One region of the Caldimonas hydrothermalis genome, then DNA from elsewhere that is predicted to be linked to it. Evidence: riboswitches for the same ligand, from Rfam matches in the RefSeq annotation. Region 1 holds a riboswitch; the other holds the start of a gene.
What was found. Region 1 has a riboswitch for thiamine pyrophosphate ahead of AC1ECW_RS06070 (TonB-dependent siderophore receptor). Riboswitches for the same ligand answer to the same signal wherever they lie in the genome.
Positions count from the first base shown of each region.

Region 2: another riboswitch for thiamine pyrophosphate. It lies ahead of thiC (phosphomethylpyrimidine synthase ThiC); the one in region 1 lies ahead of AC1ECW_RS06070 (TonB-dependent siderophore receptor).

Region 1 covers NZ_JBWQXA010000003.1:192,801-197,206, forward strand. Annotated here, with positions in the region: gene AC1ECW_RS06070 (TonB-dependent siderophore receptor) at 1-1,634, opposite strand, end outside; TPP riboswitch at 1,700-1,800, opposite strand; gene AC1ECW_RS06075 (NAD(P)/FAD-dependent oxidoreductase) at 1,854-2,927, opposite strand; gene fdxA (ferredoxin FdxA) at 2,937-3,260, opposite strand; gene cobA (uroporphyrinogen-III C-methyltransferase) at 3,348-4,136, opposite strand; gene AC1ECW_RS06090 (sulfate adenylyltransferase subunit 1) at 4,151-4,406, opposite strand, start outside.
Region 2 covers NZ_JBWQXA010000004.1:118,780-123,185, reverse strand. Annotated here, with positions in the region: gene AC1ECW_RS07430 (hypothetical protein) at 1-417, opposite strand, end outside; gene AC1ECW_RS07425 (sensor histidine kinase) at 407-1,831, opposite strand; TPP riboswitch at 1,929-2,031, shown strand; gene thiC (phosphomethylpyrimidine synthase ThiC) at 2,112-3,992, shown strand; gene AC1ECW_RS07415 (FAD-dependent oxidoreductase) at 4,005-4,406, shown strand, end outside.

The DNA.
Region 1 (4,406 bases):
CGCTTGATGTCGAAATAGGCCACACCCCACTGCAGACCCTCCGACCGGCCTTTGAAGCCCAGTTCCACCTGCCGGCTCCTCAGACTGGGCAAGGCCTGCCCGGCGTTGGTGTAGCGGGCCCGGTTGGGCACCACTTCGGATTCGGCCCCGCGGCCCCAACTGGCGTAGACCATGTGACGCGGCCTGAACTCATGGCTCAGAGCCAGCCAGGGCGTGGTGATGGATTGGCGGTAGTCGGTGGCCTGCGGATCGCCGCTGGTGCGTTCAGTGCTGCGGTGCAATCGCGTGTGGCGAAGGCCTGCCCAGGCCGTCCAGCGCGGGGCCAGTTCGATCGTGTCGCGCACATAGAACTCGGTGGAGCGCTCGGTGCGGTTCGTGTTGGGGTCGGGCTGTCGGTCGGACGGCGGCACCTGGGTCTGCCCGTCGATCGTGCCGGTGCCGGCCCAGCGGTAGATCTGATCTTCCAGGCGTGCCTTGTAGCGGCTGAACAGCACGCCAGCCGTGAGGGTCTGTTGCATCCCGCCCAGCTTGAAGCGGCCATCGGCAGACAGGTTGAGCGCGTGCGTGCGGCGCCGCTCGTTGTCGCTGACATACTCGTAGAGATCGAAGCTGCCGTCGCTGCAGTAGCGGTCGTAGCGGCCTTGCGCATCGCAACCGTAGGGGAAAGCCAGGCGGTCGTCCGTCTCGAGCCGCTGTGTGCCCAGGTGGGCGGTGAGGCGCCAGTCGGCATCGAGCCGGTGGCGCACGCGCAGCGAGGCGGTGAGGGCGTCCATCACGACAGGTTGCGACCAGCTCTGGTTGTTGAGGTTGATGCGTGGGTCGGTCGGCGCGGGCAGGGTGTCGCCCAACAGGCTGAAGGCGGGCTGGCTGGGCTGGCTGCGGCGGCTGGTCTCGACTTCGGCTTCCATGGTGGTGGCCGGGGTGAGGCGCCAGTCGCCGGCCACGGCCAGCAGGCGCCGCTGGCCGGTGTCGCTGCGCAGAGGCGAATCGAGGTGTTCGTAGGCGGCATTCACGCGCAGGCCGAAGCGCTCATCCATGCCGAAGCGCTCGCCGATGTCGGCCGCCGTGCCCACGGTGTGGCGGCTGCGCCAGCCCAGTTCCACGCTGCGCACGCGGCCTTCGGGGCGTTTGACGACGAGGTTGACCAAACCCCCCGGTGCGCTGGTGCCGGCCTGGATGCCGCTGGTGCCCTTGAGCACTTCGAGCGCGGCCTTGTTGTCCAACGGGATGGAGGTCTCGGCGTTGATGGGCAGGCCATCGCGGCGGTAGTTGAAGCGGTTGTCGAGCACGAAGCCGCGCACCGAGAGGAAGTCCCAGTAGCCCTGGGAGTTGTAGCTGTCGCTCACGGCGGCATCCAGGCTCACGGCGTCGGCCATGCGGGTGGCGCCGCGGTCTTTAAGCTCGCCTTCGGGAATCACCGTGGCCGACAGGGGGGTGCGCGCCAGCGGTACCGCGCCGAAGCCGCCCACCTCGGCGCGGGCGGTGGGGGCCTGGCCGGTGACGGTGATGGCGGGCAAGGCGTCGGAGGCGGCCTGCGCCCGGGCTCCACACGCCATCAGCGCGAGGCAGGCCAGCGCCACCGGGCGAAGGGCGGGGGCAATGAAGGGCGAGAAACGACGTACTGCGGCGGCCATCTGCGAACTCTTCTGGCAAGACGCAGGGCGGCGGCGGAAGGAGGGGGCCCGTGGGAGCGGGCGGGCCAGCCATTCGGACGCTTCCCTGCGCGAGGATTACCTCAATCAGGTTCAAAGGGACTGTCTCAGCCGGGCCCTGGCAGGCCCAACACCCCTAGCGGAAGGCTGTGCAGCAGGCTGCGCAGCCATGCGGATTATCGCGCAGCCGCGCGGGCCGCGTCAGTCGTCGAAGTTCGGGGTCTCGACGCCCAGCACCTTGTGCAACTTGGGGCTGGTGGTGGTGTACTGCAGGTGGATGCGCTTGTCCGGGAAGATGTAGGGCGCGGCGCCGAAGGCAGCCAGTGCAGCCTCGTGAAAGCCCGAGAGGATGAGCTTCTTTTTGCCCGGGTAGGTGTTGATATCGCCCACGGCAAAGATGCCGGGAATGCTGGTTTCGAACTTCTCGGTGTCGACCACGACCTGCTTGCGCTCCAGCGCCAGGCCCCATTCGGCGATCGGGCCGAGTTTGGGGCTCAGGCCGAAGAAGACGAGCAGCATGTCCAGCGGCACGACGCGCGTCACACCGTCACTGCCGGTGACCTTCACGCCGGTGAGCCGTTCGCCTTGCTCCTCGATGCCGGTGATCTGGCCGATCACGAACTGCATTTCCATCGCATCGCACAGCTCTTTCATGCGCGCGACCGACGCGGGCGCTGCGCGGAAGCCGTCGCGGCGGTGGATGAGGATGACGCTTTCGGCCCGGTTCGGGCCGTCCTGGGCGAAGTTGAGCGTCCAGTCCAAGGCGGAGTCGCCCCCGCCCACGATGACGAGGTTCTTGCCGGCGAACTGGGCCGGGTTCTTCACGCGGTAGAAGACCTGGCGGTCGTGGTGCTTCTCGATGCCGTCGACCTTCAGCAGCCGGGGCTGGAAGGCGCCGACGCCACCGGCAATGAAGACGGTCCGGGTGATGAAGCGCGTGCCCCTGGCGGTGGCCAAGTCGAAGCGGCCGTCCTCGCGGCGCCGGACCTCGGTGACCTCCTGCCCCAGGTGGAAGGTGGCACCGAAGGGCTCGATCTGCTTGAGCAGGTTGTCGGTGAGCTCCTTGCCGGTGCACACCGGCACGGCCGGGATGTCGTAGATGGGCTTGTCGGGGTAGAGCTCGATGCACTGGCCGCCGGGATAGGGCAGCGAGTCGATGATGTGCGCCTTGACCTCGAGCAGGCCCAGTTCGAACACCTGGAACAAGCCCACCGGGCCGGCGCCGACGATGACGGCATCGGTCTCGATGGGCGGCGTGCTCTCAGGCGTGTCCATGGCAAGGCCTCAGCGCTTGAGCTCGGACAGCTTGCCGGTGCGGTCTTTCCACTCGTCCGCATCGGGCAGGGGCGCCTTGCGCTTGGTGATGCTCGGCCAGATCTTGGACAGCTCGGCGTTGAGCGCGATGAAATGCTGCTGGTCGCCGGGCACGTCCTCCTCCGGCAAGATGGCATTGACTGGGCACTCGGGGATGCACACCGCGCAGTCGATGCACTCGTCGGGGTCGATGGCCAGGAAATTGGGGCCTTCGCGGAAGCAATCCACCGGGCACACGTCCACGCAGTCGGTGTACTTGCAGCGGATGCAGGCTTCGGTCACGACGTGGGTCATAGGGGGAGTCTCGAGGAATGGAGAAGAAACAGGAGCCGGGCCGGAGCACCGCAGCGAGCCGACCGCTCGGAGGCATTGGCAGGGATTCTAAGGCCGGGGGCCGGGGCCCATGTCTTGACCGGGGGCAACCACCTTGTCAGCCGGGTCGGCCCCGTGAGCACGGTGAAACCGGCGTGGGACGGCGGACACGGGCCGAGCGCCGCAGCCGACGATGACCACGGCCGGGCGTCCTGCGTGCAGTACGCTGGCCTGGGCCAGGCTGGCCACGGTATGGTCGCTGTGCAGTTCATCGGGCCAGCCGGCGCGTGAGACCACGCTGGCCGGGGTGTCGTCCGGCCAGCCGGCCTCCCGCAGGCGGCGGGACAAGGCGCCGAGCTGGCGGCCGGCCATATAGAAGACCTCGGTGTCGGCGCTGCGGCTGGCATGCAGATCGCCGGCGCGCGTCATGGCCGTGGTCAGGCTCACGCTGCGACCGGTGCCGCGGCGCGTCAGCGGGCGCTGGCTGGCCGCGGCAGCGGCCAGCGCGGCCGTGACGCCGGGCACCACCTCGGTGGCCAGGCCTGCGGCCGCGGCGGCTTCGAGTTCCTCTTCCAGCCGTCCGAAGACGCTGGGATCGCCGCCCTTGAGCCGGACCACCAGATCCACTTCGCGCGCATGACGCACCAGCAACGCATTGATCGCAGCCTGGCCCGTCGAATCGCAAAAGCCGCGCTTGCCCACATGGATCCAGCGCGCCCGGGGGGCGAGCTCGCGCAGGGCGGGGTCGGTCAAGGCGTCGTGCAGCACGACGTCGGCCTGAGCCAGCAGCCGGGCGCCGCGCACAGTGATCAGGTCGGCCGCCCCGGGGCCGGCTCCGATGAAGGCGATCCTGCCCATGGTCCGTGAGCGCCTCAGCCGACCGACTTCACGAGCAGGGCCCCGCTGGTGCGGTGGCTGCTCGGATCGACGACGATGAGCGCACCGCCGACACGGTTGTCCGCATAGGGTTCGACCGGCAGGGGCTGCTGCGTTTCGACGGTGACGTGGCCGATCTCGTTGACGGCCAGCTCGTGCGCCTCGGTGGGCTGCAGGCTGTGGATGTCCAGGCGGCTGTCGATGGCCGTGATGCGGGCCTGTACCCAGCGGTTGCCGTGGCGCACCCAGTAC
Region 2 (4,406 bases), on a different contig from region 1:
CTCGGCGTAACGCGAGCGCAGCAGGCGGGCCCATGGCAGCCACGGTGCGGCCTCGGGAGCCGCCGAGCGCAGCAGGGCATCGAGCAGACCGATGGCCCGCGCCAGATCCGCCGGCTGCCGGGTGTATCCCAGCGCCAGCGCCAGTTCCACTGTGGCCGCCGGCGAGGCGGCAGGATCGCCGATGCGGGCGATCTCCTGCTGCAGTTCGGCCGGCGAGAGCAGGCGCACACGGTCATGATGAGCCGCGAAGCGTCGCGCCACGGCATCGGCCGGCTCGACGACCGGCACGGCCACGGGCACTTCGACGCGCAGGGGCACCGACACCGTGCGGACCTCGGTCACCTGGGGCAGGGGCGCGCAGGCCGCCATGAGCACACCGACGAATGCGGGCAGGGTCCGAAGCCGTTCAGGGAGCATGGATGAGTTCGATGCGGAAGTGGGCGCCAGGCGCATTGGGCAGGACCTCGACCCGCCCGCCATGGGCGGCCACGTACTCCTGCACGATCGACAGGCCGATGCCGGTGCCACGGGCGGCGCCGGCGGGCTGGATCTCGCCGCGGTAAAAGGGCTCGAAGACCCTGGCGCGGTCGCTCTCGCGGATGCCGGGGCCTTCGTCGAGGATGTCGAGGCAGATGCGGTCGCCGTCTTGCGCCAGCAAGATGCGAATCGTAGCGCCGACGGGGCTGTAGCGTATGGCGTTGGACAAAAGGTTACGAAACGCCGTGCCCAGCTTGTCGCGGTCCACCGCCACAGGCGGGACCTGCCCTGACAGCTCGATGTGCAACTGTCGGGCCTGCCACTGCAGGCGCTGCTCCTCGATGCGGGCCTGCAGCAGTTCGCGCAGGTCGGTGGGTTCGCGTTGCAGTCGCCGGGCCTCGAACGCGGCGGCGTTGAAGCGCAGCAGGTCTTCGATCTGCTGCTGCAGCATCAGGGTGTTCTGGCGCAGGATCGCCACCACCTCGCGCTGGCTGTCGGTCAGCGCGCCGGTCACGCCGTCCTCGATGAGGGAGACGCCCTCGCGCATCGCCGCCAGCGGCGTCTTCAGTTCATGCGACACCTGCCGCAGGAAGCGTGCCTTGTCGGCGTCGAGTTCGGCCAGCCGCAGACGCAGCCAGTCCAGGCGGCGGCCGACCTCGCGCACGTCGGCCGGGCCACGGATCTCGATGGGCTCGTCCAGCCGGTTTTCCCCCAGCTGGACGATCGCGCGTTCCAGGCGCTTGAGCGGCCGGGCCAGCCACAAGCCGAACACCAGCGCCAGCCCCACGGCCAGCACGATGGCGGCGAGCACCTGGCGCGCCAGCAGGGCGCGGCTGCCGTCCAGGGCCTCCTGGACGGCACGGTTGTGGGCCTCGTTGGCGGCACGCACCTGGATGGCGCGTGCCGTGTGCAGGTCGGCCAGTTCGGCGAAGGCCTCGCCCACAGTGCGTTCACGCAGCGCCAGCATGTCCCGCGGCCCCTGCAAGGCCTGCCGCACCCGGGCCACGGCTTGCGGCCACGCCGGCACCTGGGGGGCGCCCAATTCCTCGTCCAGGCGTGCGAGGCCCGCCTCGGCCTCGGCCGCAGCCTGCTCGAAGCGCTCGAGCAGCGCCGGATCGTCGAGCACCAGGAACTGGCGGGCCGAGCGTTCCATCGCGGCCAGGCGCTCGCCCAGGGCCTGGGTCTCGGTGCTGAGCACGACGGCGCGCTGGGCACCGGCCTGGGTCTGGTTGACCAGTTCCTCCAGCGTGTACAGGCCACGCAGCAACACCGCGCCGAGCAGCGCGGTGATCAGCAGGAAGGCCACCAGCAGCAACTGGCGGAACGACAACTTGCTCGCAAGCGGCAGTCGCATGGTCGGCGGCAGGAAGTCCGGGATGTCGGTGGCGGCCACTATAGCCAGCCACGGGGCGCCATTGCCTTGACGCGGGAGGCTGCCGGGTCCTAAACTGCAACGCGCTCCGGGGTGCACCGTGTGCTGAGATGGCGTGAAACGCCAAACCCGATGAACTTGATCCGGTTAATACCGGCGGAAGAAGAGCTGAATCTGTCCCTCGTGTCCTGGCCCAGGCGGGTCCGGGCCTCCTCCCAGGGGCACTTTCCGGAGCACCCATGAACCGGAAAGGAGCCCCTCGATGAACGCCCCCGACAAGTTTTCGCAGTTGCTCGCCCAGGCCCGCGAGCCGTTTCCCGCATCCCGCAAGGTCTGGATGCCGGGCGCGCTGCATCCCGGCGTGCGGGTGCCCATGCGCGAGGTGCGGCTCACCAACGGCGAGACGGTCACGCTCTACGACACCTCGGGCCCTTACACCGATCCGCAGACCGTCATTGACGTGCGCCGCGGCCTACCGGCCCTGCGTCAACCCTGGATCGAGGCGCGCGGCGATACGCAGGTCTATGAGGGCCGCACCGCCCAGGCCGTGGATGACGGCCTGCGCGACGAGGCTCACGAGCGCTTGAAAGCCTTGCGCGCCCAGGCCGCCGGCTTGCAGCGCCAGCCCCGCCGCGCGCGCGCGGGGGGTAACGTCACGCAGATGCACTATGCACGGCGCGGCATCGTCACGCCCGAGATGGAATTCGTCGCGATCCGCGAGAACGGCCGGCGTGAGTGGATGCGCGAGCACCTGGCCGATGCCGAGCGCGAGGCCCGCCTGCGGGGCCAGCCGCTCGGGGCGCGACTGCCGGAGGTGATCACGCCTGAGTTCGTGCGGGACGAAGTGGCGCGCGGCCGCGCGATCATCCCGGCCAACATCAACCACCCCGAGCTCGAGCCCATGGCCATCGGGCGCAACTTCCTCGTCAAGGTCAACGCCAACATCGGCAACTCGGCCGTCACCTCCGGCATCGAGGAAGAGGTGGAGAAGCTGGTATGGTCCATCCGCTGGGGAGCGGACACCGTGATGGACCTGTCCACAGGTCGCAACATCCACACCACCCGCGACTGGATCTTGCGCAATTCACCGGTACCCATCGGCACCGTGCCCATCTACCAGGCGCTGGAGAAGGTGGGCGGGGTGGCCGAGGACCTCACCTGGTCCATCTTCCGCGACACCCTGATCGAGCAGGCCGAGCAGGGCGTGGACTACTTCACCATCCACGCCGGCGTGCGGCTGGCCTACATCCCGCTCACGGCGCGGCGGCGCACCGGCATCGTCTCGCGCGGCGGCTCCATCCTGGCCAAGTGGTGCATGGCCCATCACCGCGAAAACTTCCTCTACACGCACTTCGAAGAGATCTGCGAGATCATGAAGGCTTACGACGTGAGCTTCTCGCTAGGCGACGGCCTGCGCCCGGGCTCGCTGGCCGATGCCAACGACGAAGCGCAGTTTGCCGAACTGCGCACGCTGGGCGAGCTCACGCAGATCGCCTGGAAGCACGACGTGCAGACCATGATCGAAGGCCCCGGCCATGTGCCCCTGCACCTGATCCAGGCCAACATGGAAGAGCAGCTCAGGCACTGCCACGAAGCGCCGTTCTACACCCTGGGGCCGCTCACCATCGACGTCGCGCCGGGCTACGACCACATCGCTTCGGCCATCGGTGCGGCCATGATCGGCTGGTTCGGCACGGCCATGCTGTGCTACGTCACGCCCAAGGAGCACCTGGGCCTGCCTGACCGCGACGATGTGAAGCAGGGCCTGATCGCCTACAAGATCGCCGCCCATGCCGCCGACATCGCCAAGGGGCACCCCGGGGCCCGGGCGCGCGACGATGCACTGTCGAAGGCGCGCTTCGAGTTCCGCTGGACCGACCAGTTCAACCTGGGCCTGGACCCGGACACCGCTCGTGAGTTCCACGACGAAACCCTGCCGAAAGACAGTGCCAAGGTGGCGCACTTCTGCTCGATGTGCGGCCCCAAGTTCTGCTCGATGAGAATCACCCAGGAGGTGCGCGAATTCGCCGCGAAGCAAGGGGTCGCGGAGGATCAGGCCTTGGCTGAAGGCTTGGCGGCGAAGTCCGAGGAGTTCCGCCGAGCCGGCGGCGAGCTCTACGTCCCGCTGCATCCACAGGGCTGAGCCATGGCGGCAATGTCCATCGGCATTGCCGGTGCCGGCCTGCTGGGGCGGTTGCTGGCGTGGCAGTTGTCGGGCGCCGGGCACCGCGTCACCGTCTTCGACCCCGCCGAGGGGCCGCAGGCACGGGGTGCGGCGGGCTGGACGGCAGCCGGGATGCTGAGCCCCCTGGCGGAACTCGAATGCGCCAACACCGAGTTGGCGCGGCTGGGCCTGCGCTCGCTGGCGCTGTGGCCGCGCATCGTGGCGGAGCTGCCCATGCCCGTGGATCTGCGCATCGACGGCAGTCTGCTGCTGGCCCACGGCAGCGACCTCGGCGCAGCGCGGCGTCTGGTGGATCTGCTGACGGCCAAGGCACCCGCAGGCCGGCGGCCCGAACCGCTGACACCCGAACGCTTGCGGGAGCTCGAACCCGCC